Regions from separate parts of the Mesorhizobium sp. M0862 genome, predicted to be linked through region 2. Evidence: predicted binding sites of a transcription regulator. Region 2 holds the regulator's gene; each other region holds the start of a gene.

Region 1 (6,712 bases), on a different contig from region 2:
TTCGTCCATTCGAGCGCCAGGATGTCGGTGCGGTGCTCGCCCTCATGCGGGCGCTAGCCGTCTTCGAGGGTTATGACGACAAGCTTCGCGTCACCGAAGCGAACCTCATCGAGCACGGGCTGGGGCCATCGCCCCGGTTCGGCGTGTTGGTGGCGGAGCGAGAGGGCGTGATCGTCGGCATCGCCGTCCACTACCTCATCCCCTGGACCTACGACCTGAAGCCGGTTGTCTGGCTGAAGGAACTCTACGTCACTGAAGCGACGCGCGGCATGGGGGTCGGCCATGCGCTTGTTGAACAGCTTCGCCAACACGCTTTGAGCATTGGCGCCTCCGCCATCAAATGGACGGTGCTGAAATCCAACTCGCCGGCCAAAGCCTTCTACCGCTCGCTCGACGGCCAGCCCGACGATATCTGGGAACCGTGGCAGCTGAAAATCGACCCGTGACAGCCGCCTCGACCAACTGAGGGCGGTCGACCATGCGGCGGTCGCTTACGACATGGTGTCAAGCTTGCGCTGCATGGCGGCGATCTGTTGCTTCAGTTCCTGAAGGTCGTCGCCGCTCTTTTCCGGGACATCCTTGCGGGCCGGCTCGGGTGCAGCCGCGGCCGCAGCATTTGTGGCGGCGGTCGGGAAGGGCGTGAACAGGCGCATCGCGTTCTGGAACATTTCCATGTTGCGGCGTGTCTGCTCTTCCAGCGCCTTGATCGGAGTGGCGATCTTCATTACATCCAGCGGCGACTTGCCGATCGCGCCCTTCATCTGCTCGCGGAACCGCTCCTGTTCCTTGGAGAAGGCCATCATCGACTGTTCGAGGAAGCTCGGCACGATCTGCTGCATCTGGTCGCCATAGAAAGCGATCAACTGGCGCAGGAACGGGATCGGCAGCATGTTCTGCCCATCCTTGTTCTCCAGTTCGAAGATGATCTGCGTCAGCACCGGATGGGTAATGTCGTCACCGGTCTTGGCGTCCTGGACGGTGAACTCCTCGCCCTTCTTGACCATCTCGGCCAGATCCTCGAGCGTCACATAGGTGCTGGTGCCGGTATTGTAGAGCCGGCGATTGGCATATTTCTTGATAATGATAGGGTCGTCTTTCGCGGCCATCAGCATCCTCCCGGGACACCGGCGCGCCTGAGTAAGCCGCCGGTAACGATTGCGCCATTTTTAAGGATATGCGCAAAAGCTCTATAATTCCAAGCGCTTTGTGCAGTGCGGCATCATTTATTGCTGCATGGCCGGCCAATTATGCTGCGCAGCAAAGGTTGGGCGATCCCGCCGGCCGCTCACGCCCTGCTTGCGGCGCTTGGCCGGCATGCCCATTTCCGGTTTGACTTGGGGTGTGGAACGAGCAAGAAAAGTCCCAACAAGCCCCCAAGAACACGACACCTCGAAGTCTGGAGAGAAAAATGTCCGCTTCCAATTCAATCGTCGTTGCCAGCGCCGCACGCACGGCTGTCGGCTCTTTCAACGGCGCCTTCGCCGCCACCCCGGCGCATGAACTTGGCGCCGTCGTCATCAGGGAGCTTTTGGCGCGCGCCGGCGTCGAGCCGGGTGAAGTCGACGAGGTCATTCTCGGCCAGGTGCTGACCGCCGCGCAGGGCCAGAACCCCGCCCGCCAGGCGTCGATCAATGCCGGCCTGCCCAAGGAGACCACCGCCTGGGGGCTCAACCAGGTTTGCGGCTCTGGCCTGCGCGCCATCGCGCTCGGCATGCAGCAGATCGCCGCCGGCGACGCCACGGTGATCATCGCCGGCGGCCAGGAATCGATGTCGCTGTCGCCGCATGCCGAGCACCTGCGCGCCGGCGTCAAGATGGGCGACTACAAGATGATCGATACCATGATCAAGGACGGGTTGTGGGACGCCTTCAATGGCTACCACATGGGCAACACCGCCGAGAACGTCGCCCGCCAGTTCCAGATCACCCGCGACGACCAGGACCAGTTTGCGCTGGCCTCGCAAAACAAGGCCGAGGCCGCGCAGAAGGCCGGCAAGTTCAAGGACGAGATCGTCGCCTTCACGATCAAGGGCAGGAAGGGCGACACTGTCGTCGACCAGGACGAGTACATCCGCCACGGCGCCACCATCGACGCCATGTCCAAGCTGAAGCCGGCTTTCGACAAGGACGGCACCGTGACCGCCGCGAACGCGTCGGGCATCAATGACGGCGCCGCCGGCGCGCTGCTGATGAGCGAGGCTGAAGCCACAAGGCGCGGCATCACCCCGCTGGTGCGCATCGCATCCTGGGCGACGGCCGGCGTCGATCCGGCGATCATGGGAACCGGACCTATTCCCGCCTCGAAGCGGGCGCTCGAGAAGGCCGGCTGGTCGGTCAAGGACCTCGACCTTGTCGAGGCCAATGAAGCCTTCGCCGCGCAGGCCTGCGCCGTCAACAAGGGCATGGGCTGGGATACGTCGATCGTCAACGTCAATGGCGGCGCCATCGCCATCGGCCATCCGATCGGCGCGTCGGGCGCCCGCGTCTTCAACACGCTGGTTTTCGAGATGCGCCGCCGCGGCGCCAAGAAGGGCCTTGCCACGCTGTGCATCGGCGGCGGCATGGGCGTCGCTCTGTGCGTGGAAGCGCTGTGAACAAGAAGTGAGTAGTGAATAGGGAGTAGTGAATAGGGAAGAAGGAGCAGCGCGGCGGGATATCGATCCCTACTCGCTATTCCCTACTCCCTATTCCCTTCTTCCGACCAAAGGGAGGAAGAACTTTCAATGACCAAAGTAGCGCTCGTCACCGGTGGATCGCGCGGCATCGGCGCCGCCATATCGATCGGCCTGAAGAATGCCGGTTACACCGTTGCCGCCAACTATGCCGGCAATGACGAGGCAGCGGGGAAGTTCAGCGCACAAACCGGCATCAAGGCCTACAAATGGTCGGTCGCCGACTACGACGCCTGTGCCGCCGGAATCAAACAGGTCGAGGCCGATCTCGGCCCGGTCTCGGTGCTGGTCAACAATGCCGGCATTACCCGCGACGCCATGTTCCACAAGCTGACGCGCGAGCAGTGGAAGGAAGTCATCGACACCAATCTGTCTGGGGTCTTCAACATGACGCATCCGCTGTGGGGCGGCATGCGCGACCGCAAATTCGGCCGCGTCATCACCATTTCCTCCATCAACGGCCAGAAAGGCCAGGCCGGCCAGGTCAACTATTCCGCCGCAAAGGCCGGCGACATCGGCTTCTCGAAGGCGCTGGCGCAGGAGGGCGCCCGCGCGGGCATCACAGTCAATGTCATCTGCCCCGGCTACATCGCCACCGAGATGGTCAAGGCGATCGACCAGAAGGTGCTGAATGAACGCATCATCCCGCAGATTCCGGTCGGCCGCCTCGGCGAACCGGAAGAGATCGCGCGTTGCGTCGTCTTCCTCGCTTCCGAAGACGCCGGCTTCATCACCGGTTCGACCATCACAGCCAATGGCGGCCAGTATTTCGCCTGAACGACAGCATTTCGCCCGGTAGGACGGGCCGGCTTATGGCCCGTTCTTTCATCGCCGGCCGGCGATGTTCCCGGGCTGCGCGCTAGACATTGACCCGTTCCGGCACGCAAAGATTAACGATTTCCAGGCGCCCTGTGCAAAACCCGGTTCGCAAGCTGTGAATTCTCGGTGGACAAGCTGTGGATAACACAACATGTTGGGGTGAACAAACCAGGAAAATCCCGCCATCGCTGATTCATCGCCGATTCGTTCCGGCTTTTAGCGCAACGTTAGCGACCAAGGCCGAAAATCACCGGCAAATGGTTAAGGCCGATTAAGAAAATTCAACAATTTCATAATCTTGGCCGAGGCGTATCGGATCACGACGATGCCCCGCCGGCAAAGGTTAACGCCAATGGTCGCCTTGCAGGAATCGGGCCAGTTTCCGCGATTCAGCATATGGTGAGACTCAGGCTCGCAAAATCCACATGTAGCCGTGAACAAAAGCTGAATCTGCCGGAGTCACTGATTCGTCGCCGATTCGTTCCAGACTCGTTCCAACTGTTAATTGAGACCTCAAAGACGACCGTGGGATTGCCGGCCGGAACATTCCGCTTTCGCTTCGCGCCTGAAATCCCTATGTGTCGCCTGTCATACGCGCCACGCGAGGCGCGCTCCCGACAACACGATGCAGAAAGCCTCATCTCCAGGCCGATGAACATCCAGCCGAAACACACCGAGCCGCTGATCCTGTCGGGCCGCGACGTGACTGCCGTGCTGGGTCCGACCAACACCGGCAAGACCCATCTCGCCATCGAGCGCATGGTGGCGCATGAGAGCGGCATTATCGGCCTGCCGCTCCGCCTTCTGGCGCGCGAGGTCTATGCCCGCGTCTGCGAAAAGGTCGGCGCCCACAAGGTGGCGCTCATCACCGGCGAGGAAAAAATCCAGCCGCCCGGCGCGAAATATTCGGTCTGCACCGTCGAAGCCATGCCGCGCGAGACCGACGTTGCCTTCGTCGCCATCGACGAGGTGCAGCTCGCCGGCGACCTCGAGCGCGGCCATATCTTCACCGACCGAATCCTGCACCTGCGCGGGCGCCAGGAAACGCTGCTGCTCGGCGCGGCCACCATGCATGGCATCCTGCAAAAGCTGCTGAGAGGCGTCTCGGTGGTGACGCGCCCTCGCCTGTCGCACCTGGCCTATGCCGGTTCGAAGAAATTGACCCGCCTGCCGCGGCGTACGGCGATCGTCGCTTTCTCCGCCGACGAGGTCTATGCCATCGCTGAGCTGATCCGCCGCCAGCAAGGAGGAGCGGCGGTCGTGCTAGGCGCGCTGTCGCCCCGCACCCGCAATGCCCAGGTGGCAATGTTCCAGGCAGGGGACGTCGACTATCTCGTCGCCACCGACGCCATCGGCATGGGGCTCAACCTTGATCTCGATCATGTCGCCTTCGCCCAGAACCGCAAATTCGACGGCTACCAGTACCGCAACCTGACGGCGGCCGAGCTCGGCCAGATCGCCGGCCGCGCCGGCCGGCATCTGCGCGACGGCACCTTCGGCGTCACCGGCCAGGTCGATCCGCTGGACGAGGAACTGGTCAAGCGCATCGAGGGGCACGAGTTCGATCCGGTGAAGGTGCTGCAATGGCGCACCGCGCATTTCGACTTCGCCAGCCTCGACGCGCTGAAGCGCTCGATCGAGGCCAACGCGCCGGTCGAAGGCCTGACGCGCGCGCTGCCGGCGGTCGATGCGCAGGCGCTCGAACATCTCTCCCGCGACGAGGACATCCGCGCGCTGGCTACCAATGCCAAGCGCGTCGCGCTGCTGTGGGAAGCCTGCGCGTTGCCGGACTACCGCAAGATCGCGCCGGCCCAGCACTCCGACCTGATCGCTTCTATCTACACCGACCTCGCCAAACACGGCCATGTCGACGAGAACTACATGGCCGAGCAGGTGCGCCGCGCCGATACGACCGAGGGGGACATCGACACGCTGTCGCACCGCATTGCGCAGATCCGCACCTGGACATTCGTGTCCAACCGGCCGGGCTGGCTGGCCGATCAGGCACACTGGCGGGAAAAGACGCGCGAAATCGAAGACAGATTGTCGGATGCGCTGCATGAGCGGTTGACGAAACGGTTTGTAGACCGCAGGACTTCCGTCCTCATGCGGCGCCTTAGAGAAAATACAATGCCTGAAGCCGAAATCAGTCCTACCGGAACCGTCCTTGTCGAAGGCCATCATGTCGGCGAGTTGCAAGGGTTCCGTTTCACCGCCGACCAGAGCGCCGGCGGCGAAGACGCCAAGGCCGTGCGCACGGCAGCGCAAAAAGCGCTGGCCGCCGAGTTCGAGGCACGTGCCGAACGCTTCGGCGCCTGCGCCAATGGCGACCTTGCGCTTGGCTCCGACGGCACGCTGCGCTGGATCGGCGCGCCGATCGGCACGCTGGTTGCCGGCGAGGACGCGCTGAAGCCGCGCCTGGTGCTTTTGGCCGACGAGCAGTTGACCGGTCCCGCCCGCGACAAGGTCGCCGCGCGCGCCGAGCGCTTCGTCAATTTCCAGATCGAATCCTTGCTGAAGCCGCTGGTCGACTTGAAGAATGCCGAGCAGATCGCCGGCATCGGCCGTGGCATCGCCTTCCAGCTCGTCGAGCATTTCGGCCTCATCAACCGCCGCGACATCGCCGAGGAAATGAAGTCGCTCGACCAGGAGGGTCGCGCCGCCTTGCGCCGGCTCGGTGTGCGCTTCGGCGCCTACCACGTCTTCGTGCCGGCGCTGATCAAGCCGGCGCCCGCCGGACTGATCACGCTTTTGTGGGCGCTGAAGAACGACGGCAAGGACAAGCCCGGCTTTGGCGACGTCGTGCACGCGCTGGCCTCCGGCCGCACCTCGGTGGTCATCGATCCGGCTTTCGACAAGAGCTTCTACAAGCTCGCCGGCTACCGTAATCTCGGCCGCCGCGCCGTGCGCATCGACATTCTGGAACGGCTGGCCGACCTGATCCGGCCTGCGACCAACTGGAGGCCCGGTCTGGGACAGCGCCCGGACGGCGCCTATGACGGCCAGTCCTTCATGGTGACGCCGCCGATGATGTCCATCCTCGGCGCCACCGCCGACGACATGGAAGAGATCCTGAAAGGTCTCGGCTATCGCGCCGAGCCGAAGCCGCCGGCAGAGGTCAAGGCGCGGCTGGAAGCACAGGACAACGCGGCGCGGGAAGCCGCGGCGGCAAAGCTGGCGGAAGCGGCAGCGAAGGCCGAGCAGGCCCAGACGGCGGAAGCC
Region 2 (6,712 bases):
CGATGCATTTCCACCGCGACCTGCTGATCGTCGCCGACGCCTATGCCCGCGAAATCCTGGAGGTGACGCCCGACGACATCTTCGTCGGCTCCCCGCCCCTTGCCTTTACCTTCGGTCTTGGCGGGCTCGCCATCTTCCCGCTGCGCTTCGGCGCCGCGGCGACGCTGCTGGAACAGGCGACGCCACCCAACATGATCCACATCATCGAGACCTACAAAGCGACCATTTCCTTCACCGCTCCAACCGCCTATCGGGCCATGCTCAAGGCCATGGATCAAGGCGCTGACTTGTCCTCGCTGCGCGTCGCGGTTTCGGCGGGCGAGACGCTGCCGGCGCCTGTCTTCGAGGAATGGACTGAGAAGACCGGCAAGCCGATCCTCGATGGGATCGGCGCCACCGAGATGCTGCATATCTTCATCTCCAACCGCTTCGACGACATGAAGCCGGCCTCCACCGGCAAACCCGTCGGCGGCTATCAGGCACGCATCGTCGATGACGAGATGCGGGAGTTGCCGCGCGGCTCTACTGGCCGGCTGGCGGTGCGCGGCCCGACCGGCTGCCGCTACATGGCCGATGCCAGGCAAAAGGACTATGTCCGCGACGGCTGGAATCTCACCGGCGATACGTTCACGCAGGACGAGGATGGCTTCTTCCACTTCGCCGCGCGTTCCGACGACATGATCGTCAGCGCCGGCTACAACATCGCCGGCCCCGAGGTCGAAGCGGCGCTGCTCTCGCATCCCGACGTCGCCGAATGCGCGGTGACCGGCGCCGAGGACGGTGAACGCGGCCAGATCGTCGAGGCGCATATCGTGCTTGTGCAAGGTGTTTCGCCGGACGCATTGACCGTCAAACGCCTGCAGAACCACGTCAAGGCAACGATCGCGCCCTACAAATATCCGCGTTCGGTGAAGTTCATCGACGCCTTGCCCAAAACCCAGACCGGCAAGATCCAGCGCTTCCGGTTGCGCGCGGAGAAGATCAATTGATTAAGCCGCACGATCCGGCGTCCGATGGCGCGCAGATGTCGTTCAAGGAGCGGATGTCCTACAGCGACTATCTGCAGCTGGACAAGGTGCTCGATACGCAGGCGCCGCTGTCTTCTGCCCATGACGAGATGCTGTTCATCATCCAGCATCAGACATCCGAATTGTGGATGAAACTGGCCCTCCACGAGATCGGCGCCGCGATCCTCTCGATCCGCGCCGACCGCCTCGAACCGAGCTTCAAGATGCTGTCGCGTGTCGCGCGCATCTTCGAGCAGCTCAACAATGCCTGGGACGTGCTGCGCACGATGACGCCCAGCGAATACACCGAGTTTCGCGACGCGCTCGGCCAATCCTCGGGCTTCCAGTCCTGGCAGTACCGCGCCATCGAGTTCATGGCCGGCAACCGCAACCTAGCCATGCTCGGGCCGCACAAGCACCGGCGCGACCTTACGGACAGGCTGGAAGCGATCCTGGCCACGCCGTCGCTCTACGACGAGGCGCTTCTGCTTTTGGCGCGCAATGGCTTCGACATCGGCGCCGATGCCGGGCGCACGGACTGGCGCGAGACGCGCGGTGAGAACGAAGACGTGCTGGCTGCCTGGCAAACCGTCTACCGCGACCCGCAGCGCTACTGGATGCTCTACGAACTGGCCGAGAAGCTGGTCGACTTCGAGGATTACTTCCGCCGCTGGCGCTTCAACCACGTCACAACGGTCGAGCGCATCATCGGCTTGAAGCGCGGCACCGGCGGCACCTCAGGCGCCTCCTATCTGAAGAAGATGCTGGAGGTCGTGCTGTTTCCGGAGCTCTGGACGGTCCGCACCCGGCTCTAGAGCATTTCACCGTTTAACGGAAACGGCGAAATGCTCTAGCTCTTTGATTGACGCAATTTCGGACGGAAAACCGCTTCACACTTTTCCTGAAATTGCTCTGGTTTCTCACGTAACCGCGGTCTTCACCGCGAAGCGGGCGTCCTGCCAGGCGCCGGTGCGCAGAATATCCTCCAGGACTTCGACCGCCTGCCAGACATCGCCATATCCGACATAGAGCGGCGTGAAGCCGAAACGGATGGTCGACGGCGCCCGGAAATCGCCGATCACGCCGCGCTCGATCAGCGCGCGCATCACCTGATAGCCATGCGGATGGAGGAACGACACCTGGCTGCCGCGCTGGCTGCCGTCGCGAGGACTTTCCAGTTCAAGCCGGTAGGCGCCGCATCTGGCTTCGACGAGCTGGATAAACAGGTCGGTCAGCGCGATGCTTTTTCTGCGCACCGCCGCCATATCGACGTCGTTCCAGATATCGAGCGCGCCCTTGAGCGCCCGCATCGACAGCACCGGCTGCGTTCCGCACAGGAAGCGGCGAATGCCGCTGCCGACGGCAAAGCCCTGCTCGAAGGCAAAGGGCCGCGCATGGCCCCACCAGCCGCTGAGCGGCTGGTGGGCATCGTCATGGTGGCGCTCGGCCGCGTAGATGAAGGCTGGCGAGCCCGGGCCGCCATTGAGGTATTTGTAGGTGCAGCCGACGGCGAAATCGGCATTGGCACGGTCAAGTTCGACCGGCAAGGCGCCGGCCGTGTGGCAGAGATCCCAGATGATCAGCGCGCCGGCGTCATGTGCCTTGCGCGTCAGCGCCGCCATGTCGCGCAACTGGCCGGATTTGTAGTTGACGTGGTTGACCAGGATGACGGCAACGCTGTCGTCGATCAGCTCCTCGATTGCGGCCGCGTCGACGCCCTCCAGCCGCAGCCGCGTTCCCGGCCGGGTCGAGGCGACGCCTTCGGCCATGTAGAGGTCGGTCGGGAAACTGTCGCCCTCGGCAACGATGACCGACCGATCCGGCCGCATGCCGAGCGCTGCGTGCAGCAGCTTGTAGATGTTGATCGAGGTTGTGTCGCAGACCACCGTCTGCCCATCAGCCGCGCCGATCAGTCGCCCGAGCTGATCTCCGAGTTCCACCGGCATGTTGAACCAGCCGGCGGTGTTCCAGGCGCGAATGAGGTCGTGCGCCCATTCCTGCGTGGCGGCCTGCTGCAGTTCGCTGAAGACGACCGCTGACGCGGCGCCCAGGGAATTGCCGTCGAGATAAATCACGCCTTGCGGCAAGACAAAGCGTTCACGCATGGAGCGCAGCGGATCGGCGGCATCCATTGCTTCGATTGTAGCGAGATCGGGTGTCGTGCTCATGATCCGGCGCCCCTCCATGGACAAACGCGCGCGGCGGAGCCTGCCGCCCAAACATGCCGGCGATCTTGAGTGGTCGCCCTTGAACTGTCAAACATTATATATAATTCACCCATTGAAAGGCTTTGATATATAATGATCCGCCCGAGCGTTTATGTCTGATGGATCACGATGCTGGATGACGAGCAGACCTCGAAGACGGAAGTGGCCTATCGCCTGCTCAGGCGCGATATTCTTGCGACCCGGCTGGCGCCTGCCGCGCCGTTGAAGCTGAGCACGCTGCGCAACACCTACGGCATCGGCTGGACGCCGTTGCGCGAGGCGCTGTCGCGGCTGGAGGCGGAACGGCTTGTGACCGCCATCAGCAACCGCGGGTTTGCGGTCGCTCCCGTCTCTCGGGCGGAGCTCGAGGATTTGGCACGTGCGCGGCTGGTGGTCGAACTGCCCCTGCTGGTGGAATCGATCGAGAAGGGCGACCGTGAGTGGGAAGACGCGGTCGTTGCCGCCCACTATCGTCTCTCACGGTGCGGGTCTGTTCTCGACGATCCATCGGATGATGCGGTCGACGCGTGGTACGAAAAACACGATGCCTTCCATGCGGCGCTGCTCAGTGCCGCGACATCCAGCTGGCTGCTGCGCTTCAATGCAACGATTTCCGACCAATTGCATCGCCATCACCGCTTTCTGGGTCTGGCCCCGACGCTGCGCGCCGCCGCCGGCCGCACGGACGGACACCGGAAGGCCGTGGCGGCCCTGCGCGACGCCGTGGCGATCGAACACCATACCGCCCTGATGGAAGCGGCCCTCGATCGCGACGTCGAACGTGCGAAAACTCTGATGACCGCTCACATCGGCTACACGCTGCGGGTCTATGCCCAGAGAGAACCCCGCGCGGATGCTGCGCAGCCCCGTCCGAAAAGGAAGCGGCGATCGTAGCCGACGACGCAGGGCACTTTGTCTTCGTTTCACCCCGTTGCTGGCAACTGGGCGCAGGCGGCGCTCGCAGCGCCGAACGTTACGCTGAACAAAACGTCAACACATTCATTAAACTTTAAAAGGTTGCGGAACACAACTGGAACAGATAGTGTTTGTTCTGGGTTTGTTTTTTCTGATTCTGGTTTCAGAACCCTTGGGGGCCGCGATGCTGACGCGCAAACAACATGAGCTTCTGATGTTCATCCATGAACGCCTGAAGGAGAGCGGAATCCCGCCGTCCTTCGACGAGATGAAGGAAGCGCTCGACCTCGCCTCCAAGTCCGGCATCCACCGCCTGATCACGGCGCTTGAGGAGCGCGGTTTCATTCGCCGGCTGCCGAACCGGGCGCGCGCGCTGGAAGTGCTGCGGCTGCCCGACTCGATCGCACCAGGCCTCAATGCGGCGAGGAAGTTTTCGCCGAGCGTCATTCAGGGCAGTCTTGGTCAAACCGGCCAAGGGCAAGGCGGCCAAGGACAAGGCGCGTTGGGCCAAGGCGGTCTCGGCCGCCAGATCAAGCCGGGCTCGCCGTCGCGTTCGATGTCGGCCGGCAATGACGATGCCGTTTCCGCGATTTCAATCCCGGTTATGGGACGCATCGCCGCCGGCGTGCCGATCGACGCCATCCAGCATCAGACCCATTCGATCTCGGTGCCGCCCGATATGATCATGGGCGGCGAACACTACGCGCTCGAGGTCAAGGGCGATTCGATGATCGAGGCCGGCATTTTCGATGGCGACACGGTCATCATCCGCAATGCCGACACAGCCAGCCCCGGCGAGATCGTGGTGGCGTTGGTCGACGATGAGGAAGCGACCCTGAAACGCTTCCGCCGCAAGGGCGCCTCGATCGCCCTGGAAGCCGCCAACCCGGCCTACGAGACCCGCATTTTTGGACCGGACAGGGTGAAGGTGCAGGGCAAGCTTGTCGGATTGATCCGGCGCTACTGAGCCGGCTTGGGTTTGTACTTTTCACGCTGGTTGTAAGGCGGCAGGCCGCGCGCTTCGCGGGAGAAGCGGCGTTGCTCGTGCCAGGGGCGATACGGCTTGTCGACGGCGAAGCGGATGGTTGGCGCTGCAGCTGCCGATTGCGGATCGAAGAAGACGGCGGCGCTGCCGTCGCGGGCCAGCTGTTTCTTCGTCACGACCAGCACCAGCGGGTCGCGGCACGGATTGTAAGCGGTGGCGTCATCGATGACGATCAGGCTCGCGAAGGCACAGGCCGGCCGCGCCGTCTTGCGGTCTTTCGCAAGCGCTACAATGGCTCCGGAAGGGTGCCGGGCGATACAGAGATCGCCGGTGCAATAGAAGGGCGAGCCGGGCGGCAGATCGAGCGGATCGAGATCGAACCGCGTATCTGTTGCCTCGAAAATCTCAGGTGGGATAATGGTTTCGGCCCGCAGCGCCCGTTTCCAATTGTCCGTGGTGAATTCGTTGGAGCGTTCGCGGTTGAGGGCGAGTTCGCCGCCACCGATCGGCATGGCCACCAGATGCGCATCCTCGGATATGAGCACGTCTGGCGTAAGCACCTGCGGCACCGTCAACAGGCCGGCCAGCGCGAAAGGCACGGCCGCCAACCTGAGCCAGGTGGTGGCCATGGTGGCGATGACGAGGGCGACCGCCACTAACAGCACCGAGCGGATGGAGATCAGCCCGACGGCGTCGACCGGCGAGCGCTCGGAAATCCAGGCCGATATAGCGATCATCGCCATCAGACCTTTGCCCATCACATAGAGGAACGGCCCGTCGGCGCCGAACGGCATCGCCAGTGCGCTGAGCACGGCAAAGGGCATGACGATCAACGAAACAATCGGCATCACGGCCAGATTGGCGATCAGGCTGAGCGGCGACACACGCTGAAAATGCCAGATGGCGAACAGCAAGGTTGCACTGCCGGCGATGATCGAGGTCATTGCGAGGCCGCCCATGGCCAGCGCGAATTTTCGCGACAGGAAGCCGACGAAGGAGCGCTTTGCCGGCGGCGTTCTCACCTTGTCGGCGCGGTAATCGGCCCAGCCGGCATAGGCGCCGACAAGGGCGGCAGTGGCGGCAAACGACATCTGGAAGCTGGGACCGACCACCTCGTGCGGCGACACCAGGATGACGGCAATGGCGGAGATCGCCAGATTGCGCATGGTGAGTGCGGCGCGATCAAACAGCACGGCGACAAGCATGACCGCCAGCATGATGAAGCTGCGCTCGGCGGCAACCACGACGCCTGAAATAACGAGATAGGCGGCGATCGAGACAAGCGCTGCCGCGGCCGCATATTTCTTCACCGGCCGGCGCGAAGAGAAATCGGGAAACAGCGCAAAGGCGCCACGCAGCAACGCCATGATGGTGCCGGCAACCAGCGCCATGTGCAGGCCGGAGATGGAGATGATGTGGTAGATGCCGGTGCGCCGCATCGCTTCGTTGACCTCGTCCGGGATGCCGGCGCGCACCCCGACAATCAACGCCGCGGCAATCTCGCCTTCGGCGCCACCGATCTTGCCCCTGATATGGTCGGCAATGTTTTCGCGCGCGTTCTCGATTGCCGAGGAGAGCCGTGCGGTCAGCGGCGGCGG
Region 3 (6,712 bases), on a different contig from region 2:
ACGACACCTTGCCGGTCAATTCTTTCGGCTTGCCGTCCTGTTCCGTGTCGGCGGCGTTGTCGTAGACGGCAAGCGTGTACCGGCCGCCATAGACGCCCTCGTCACTGGTCTTGGTCAGGATCGTCAGTTCGACAGAGTTGAATTTATCTCCGAGCTGATGCTCGTGGTAGATGTTCAGCCGCAACTCCTTGACGTCCAGCCAGTACTGGGTGAGGTCGGAATCCTCGAAGACGGTCTTGCGCAGACTGTCGCCTTCCGGCCGGCCAAGTATCTCGAGATCGCCGCGAAAATTGAAGGTCGGGCCGCCCATACCTCTGGTGACCCCGGCGCCGACCTCGAATTGCACCGCTTTGTCATCGACGGAACACCAGACGCCGCCCGATGCGGAAGCCGCAGCGGCCGACAAGAGTAGCGCAATAGCGCAGATGATCGTCCGCATTTTTCTCCCCAAACCACAGACCCGATCGCATTGGCGCCCGACTGCGCCGGAAGGTCAAGTCTGCCGAACTTGCTGCTGACCCAATGCAGCGCACCAACACGGCCAATTGCGGTTGCCGTCGCCAATTGGGTAGTGTGCCGGCCGAGAGGGATTTCATGCACAGCACGAACAGTTATTCAAAGGCGTCCATCGGCGGTATCAGCCGTGACCGCATCGCTGCATTGCGGACAAGCGAGGCGAACACCTTCCGCAAGGCGCGGCCGAAATCGCAGGCCAAGGTCGGTAACGGCCTGCCAGGCTTCTTCGGCGGTGTGCCGATGCACTGGATGAACGACTGGCCGACGCCATTCCCGATCCTGGTCGAAAGCGCCAAGGGCGCCGCCATCACGGATATCGACGGCAACAGGCTGGACGATTTCTGCCTCGGTGACACCGGCTCGATGTTCGGCCATTCGCCGCCGCCGGTGGCGCGCGCCATCCGCCGCCAGGCCGGGCGCGGCCTGACCTATATGCTGCCTTCGGAAGATGCGCTTGCCATCGGGCCGCTGCTCACACAGCGTTTCGGTCTGCCGTTCTGGCAGATCGCCACCACCGCCACCGACGCCAACCGCTTCTCGCTGCGCGTCGCCCGCGCCGTCACCGGCCGCGAAAAGATACTGGTCTTCAACGGCTGCTATCACGGCTCGGTCGACGAGACGATGGTCCGGATGGTCGACGGCAAAGCTGTCAACCGGCCCGGCCTGGCGGGCGAATTCCGCGACCTGACCAGGACGGCGAAGGTCATCGAATTCAACGATGTTGCTGCACTGGAAGCGGCGCTCGCCGACCGCGATGTCGCCTGCGTCATCGCCGAGCCGGTGCTGACAAATTCCTGCATGGTGCTGCCCGATCCGGGTTTTCACGACGCGTTGCGCAAACTGACGCGCGCGGCCGGAACGCTGCTGCTGATCGACGAGACCCACACCATCTCGACCGGCCCAGGGGGCTACACCAGAAAATTCGGGCTCCAGCCCGACCTTTTCGTGCTGGGCAAGCCGATCGCCGGTGGCGTGCCGGCAAGCGTGTGGGGCATGAGCGACGAGGTCGCCTCGCGCTATGCCGACTACAATCGAACCAAGGAGCCGGGCTATTCCGGCATGGGCACGACGCTGTCGGCGAACCCGCTGCAGTTCGCAGCCATGCGCGCAACGCTCGAAGAGGTGATGACGCAGGAGAATTATGCCCGGGCGGATCGCCTGGCCCTGCGGCTCGATGCAGGGCTGACCGGCGTCATCGACCGCTACAATCTGCCATGGCATGTCGCCCGTGTCGGCGCCCGCGTCGAGTTCATCTGCGCCCCCGGCCCGCTCAGGAACGGCGCCGAAGCCGAGACTGCGCATGCGCCGGAGCTTGAGGCGGCTATCCATGTCGCGCTGGTCAACCAAGGCGTGCTGATCGCGCCTTTCCACAACATGATGCTGATCTCGCCAGCTACCACCGCCACCCAGGTCAACCGGCTGATCACCGCCTTCGCCACGGTTGCGGCAAGGCTGACGGCATGAGACAAGCAGCCAACAAGCAGGCGATCAACAAACAGGCGCCAAAGCAAACCTTGAGTACAGTAATCATGACTTCACCTTCGGGCTCGACGCCCGCCGAGGCGCAAGCCTTTCTCGCTGCTCATCCGGAAATCGAAGCCTTCGATATCGTCTTGACCGACGCCAACGGCGTCGGCCGCGGCAAGATCGTGCGCCGGCATGAGCTGAAAAGCATCTTCGAGGGCGGCCGCCACATGCCGATCTCGATCCTCGGCCTCGACATCACCGGCGAGGATGTGCACGAAACCGGGCTGATCTGGACGACAGGCGATGGCGACCTCAGGGCCTGGCCGATCCCCGGCACGCTGGTGCCGCTTTACGGTACCAACCCGCCGCGCGGCCAGTTGCTGATGGCGATGTACCATCTCGAGGGACAGCCAATGTCGTCGGACCCACGGCTGGCGCTGGCCAGGCAGGTCGACATATTGGCCGCCAAGGGCCTCTATCCCGCCGGCGCCTTCGAGCTCGAATTTTTCCTGCTCGCCAATGAGCGCGATGCCGACGGCAAGGTGAAGCCGGCGGACGCGGTGCTCGACGGCCGCCGCTCGGCCAAGACGGAAGTCTATTCCGTCGACCATCTGCACGGCATGGAGCCGCTGTTTTCCGACATCTATGCCGCGGCTAAGGCGCAAGGCATTCCGGCCGAAACGGTGATTTCCGAATACGCGCCCGGCCAGTACGAGCTGACGCTGAATTACCGCAAGGATGTCATGCGGGCGGCCGACGACCTCGTCATGTTGAAGCGGCTGGTGCGGGCGCAGGCGCGCCGCCATGGTGTTACCGCCTGCTTCATGGCCAAGCCGATCGAAAAATATGCCGGCTCCGGCATGCATTTCCATGTTTCGCTGCAGGACAAGAACGGCCGCAACGTTTTTGCCGAAGCAGGCGGCGAAAGCTGGTCGCTGCCGCTGCTGCAGGGGCTCGGCGGGCTGATCCAGACCATGGCCGAATCGATGCTGGTGTTTGCGCCGCACGCCAATTCCTGGCGGCGCTTCGTCTCGCAGTCCTATGCGCCGGTGGCGCCGACCTGGGGCGTCAACAACCGTTCGGTGGCGCTGCGCATCCCGGCGGGCGACGCCAAAAACCGGCGCATCGAGCACCGGCCGTCGGGTGTCGACGCCAATCCCTACCTGATCGCGGCAACGGTGCTGGCCGGCATCATCAAGGGTCTGGACGAAGGCCTCGACCCCGGCCCCGAAACCACTGGGAATGGCTATGAAGCCGCCGTCACGCGCACGACCATGCCGGTCGACTGGCGCGCCGCGATCGAGGCGGCGCGGGCCTCGAGCTTCCTGAAAGAGGCGCTTGGCGAGGATCTGCATCGCACCTTCGTGGCGATCAAGCAGTCGGAGTATCTGCGCGTCGCCCGCACCGTCAGCGAGCTGGATTACCACCTCTACCTCCATGAGGTCTGAGAGACCGCCTGGAACTCGGGCAGTCGTCCTGCTAGCCCGACGATCAGGCGGCGATTACTTTTTCGCCGCCTGCATCAAATGAGGTGGCGCTGCAGCCTTCAAGAACATATCATGAACGGATGAGCGCACCCACCGTCCGTGAAAAGCTGGCAATCCTGTCTGACGCCGCCAAATACGATGCTTCTTGCGCCTCGTCCGGCTCGGCGAAGAAGGATTCGCTCCAATCCGGCGGTATCGGCTCCACAGAAGGCATGGGCATCTGCCATTCCTACGCGCCGGATGGCCGCTGCATTTCGCTCCTGAAAATCCTGCTCACCAATTTCTGCATTTACGATTGCAGCTACTGCATCAACCGCTCGTCATCGAATGTGCGCCGCGCCCGCTTTAGCATCGACGAGGTGGTGAAGCTGACCATGGACTTTTATCGGCGCAACTACATCGAAGGCCTGTTCCTGTCCTCCGGCGTCATCCGTTCGCCCGACGAGACCATGGCCGAGATGGTGGAGGTGGCGCGGCGGCTGCGGCTGGACGAAAAATTCTCCGGCTATATTCATCTGAAGACCATTCCGGAAAGCTCGGCCGAACTGGTCGAGCAGGCCGGGCTCTACGCCGATCGGCTGTCTATCAACGTCGAACTGCCGACCGATGAGGGCGTCAAGAAACTGGCGCCGGAGAAGAAGCCGGAAACGATCCGGCTTTCCATGGCGAACCTGCGCCGGAAGATGGAGGAAAAGGCCGAGCCGACGCTGAGGACCAAGAAGCGCGAACGCTTTGCGCCCGGAGGTCAGTCGACGCAAATTATTGTCGGCGCCGACAAAACATCCGACGACGGCATTTTGCACACCAGCGCGCGGCTCTATGGCAGCTATCACCTGCGGCGCGTCTATTATTCCGCCTTCAGCCCAATCCCGGATTCGTCATCGTCGCTGCCGCTGCAAAAACCGCCGCTGATGCGCGAGCACCGGCTCTATCAGGCCGACTGGCTGATGCGCTTCTACGGCTTTTCGCAGCCGGAAATCCTCGCCGGCAGCAGCGACGGCATGCTCGATCTCGCCATTGACCCCAAGCTCGCCTGGGCTTTGCGCAATCGGGCGAGGTTTCCCGTCGACATCAACCGCGCCGACCGCGAAGCGCTGCTGCGGGTTCCGGGTCTGGGCACCAAGGTGGTGGCGAAGATCCTTGAAACCCGCCGCCACCGACGCATGCGGCTGGAAGATGTCGGACGGATCTGCCATTCGATCGCCAAGCTGAGGCCCTTCATCATCGCCGAAGGCTGGTCGCCGGGCGGACTCACCGACAAGACAGGCCTGCGCGACACGATCGTAAAGTCCTGCGAACAACTGTCGCTGTTTTGACCATGCAGCCGGCTCAGCTCGACCTTGCCCGATACACTGTCCGGCTAGCGAGCCAGACCGATTTCGCCGGTTGGCGCGATGCGGCACGGCGTCTGGCGCTGAATGAGGTCCGACCTGAGGATATTAGTTGGGGTGTCGGGTCCGACGCCAATGATCCTCAAGATGCCTTGCCGGCGGTGCCAGAGGGCGCGCAGCTTACCGTCCCGCGCGAGTTCATCGCCCATGCCGAAACCGCCTTCTGCCACTCCGACCCCGGCCGGTTTGCCTTTCTCTACTGGATGCTTTGGCGCCTGCGCACCGAGCCGAAACTGCTGGCGATCGCATCCGATCCCGACACCAGGCGGCTCGAAGCCATGGAAAAGGCGGTGCGGCGCGACGGCCATAAGATGCATGCCTTCGTACGCTTCCGGAAGATCGGCGACGGCGAGAACGAGCGCTACGTCGCCTGGTTCGAGCCGGAGCATTTCATTGTCGAGCGCAACGCGGATTTCTTCGTCCGGCGGTTCACCGGCATGCGCTGGACCATCCTGACGCCCTATGCCTCCGCCGACTGGAACGGCGAAAGGCTGGCGATCGGGCCGGGTGCGGCCAAGGGCGATGCACCTGATCAGGACGACACCGAGGCGTTGTGGCTGACCTATTTCGAAAACATCTTCAACCCGGCGCGGCTCAAGGTGAAGGCGATGCAGAAGGAGATGCCGAAGAAATATTGGCGGAACCTTCCCGAGGCCTCGCTCATTCCAGATATGATCGCAGGAGCGGACGAGGCCGCCAGGGATATGATTGCCAGACTGCCGACAACGCCGGCGCCGCACCACGCCAAGCTGCAGGCAAGACATTGGCCGAAGCCCGAGCCGGCCGAGGCGCCGGATGAAGACGATGCCAAGACGATTTCCGATTTGCGCGAGGCTGCAAAGGGTTGTCGTCGCTGCCCGCTCTGGCGCGACGCGACACAGACCGTGTTCGGCGAGGGGCCGGATGACGCCAAAGTGGTCTTCGTCGGCGAACAACCTGGCGATCAGGAAGATCTCGCCGGCAAACCTTTTGTCGGGCCAGCGGGCAAAGTGTTCGATGCGATTCTCGATGACGCAGGCGTCGACCGGCAAAAAGTCTACGTCACCAACGCCGTCAAGCACTTCAAGTTCGAGCCGCGCGGCAAGCGCCGCATCCACTCGAAGCCAAATACCGGCGAAGTCCAGGCCTGCCGCTGGTGGATCGGCCGGGAGCTTGAGCTGATCAAGCCGGACCTCGCCGTGGCGCTTGGGGCAACGGCGGCGTTGTCGCTGCTGGGCAAGGCCATTGCCGTGACGAAAATGCGCGGCCAGTTGATCGAACGCGATGATGGCTTGCGCGTGTTCATCACCATCCACCCCTCCTTTATTCTGCGTATTCATGAGCCCGCGGACAAGGAGGCAGAGCGCGAGCGGTTTCTCAGGGATATGAGAGAGGTGAAGCGGCTGATGGGGTCGTGAGATGAGCGAAAGCCTCAGCGACATCGTCATCCGCGGGCGGAGCAAGGAGTGAAGCGACGCAGCGCAGACCCGAGGATTCATGCCGCGACGTTTGGACGCTGCTACGGTGCAGAATTCTGCTCCGCTGCGCTCGACGGCTAACATCACGGAATGGACCCGGGGCTTCGCGACGGAGCTTCGCTCCTGCTTCGCCCAGGGATGACGAAGCTGAGTGGCTTCAGCCAATCACCTACGGTCGTGAATCCAACGTTGGAAACTTCGGCCGCCACGGCCGAATTAACTGATTAGGATTGCCCTCAGATCATTCACATTCGTACCCGTCGGCCCCGGCACGAACAGATCGCCGATCGCGTTGAACGCCGTCCAGGCATTGTTGCCGGCCAGCATCGCCTTGGCGTCGATGCCGGCGGCACGCATGCGCGAGACAGTTGAGCCATCGGCAAAGGCGCCGGCA

Evidence for each region. Region 2 encodes LexA, which represses DNA repair genes until DNA is damaged. Its sites were predicted from a motif close to TGTTCNNNNTGTGTTCNG; they were not measured.
Region 1: a site for LexA is predicted at 3,970-3,987, ahead of NKI15_RS18635 (helicase-related protein). Genes of this name have one in related genera too.
Region 3: a site for LexA is predicted at 3,532-3,549, ahead of NKI15_RS29510 (putative DNA modification/repair radical SAM protein). Genes of this name have one in related genera too.

The regions. Positions count from the first base shown of each region.
Region 1 covers NZ_JAMYOJ010000011.1:216,450-223,161, reverse strand. The annotation lists gene NKI15_RS18655 (GNAT family N-acetyltransferase) at 1-446, shown strand, start outside; gene phaR (polyhydroxyalkanoate synthesis repressor PhaR) at 492-1,106, opposite strand; gene NKI15_RS18645 (acetyl-CoA C-acetyltransferase) at 1,409-2,593, shown strand; gene phbB (acetoacetyl-CoA reductase) at 2,723-3,448, shown strand; gene NKI15_RS18635 (helicase-related protein) at 4,142-6,712, shown strand, end outside.
Region 2 covers NZ_JAMYOJ010000031.1:37,103-43,814, forward strand. The annotation lists gene NKI15_RS29365 (AMP-binding protein) at 1-989, shown strand, start outside; gene kynA (tryptophan 2,3-dioxygenase) at 986-1,822, shown strand; gene kynU (kynureninase) at 1,928-3,175, opposite strand; gene NKI15_RS29380 (GntR family transcriptional regulator) at 3,344-4,108, shown strand; gene lexA (transcriptional repressor LexA) at 4,314-5,096, shown strand; gene NKI15_RS29390 (ComEC/Rec2 family competence protein) at 5,090-6,712, opposite strand, start outside.
Region 3 covers NZ_JAMYOJ010000032.1:8,842-15,553, reverse strand. The annotation lists gene NKI15_RS29525 (hypothetical protein) at 1-439, opposite strand, end outside; gene NKI15_RS29520 (aspartate aminotransferase family protein) at 595-1,980, shown strand; gene NKI15_RS29515 (glutamine synthetase family protein) at 2,046-3,431, shown strand; gene NKI15_RS29510 (putative DNA modification/repair radical SAM protein) at 3,551-4,786, shown strand; gene NKI15_RS29505 (UdgX family uracil-DNA binding protein) at 4,789-6,258, shown strand; gene NKI15_RS29500 (glycerate kinase type-2 family protein) at 6,535-6,712, opposite strand, start outside.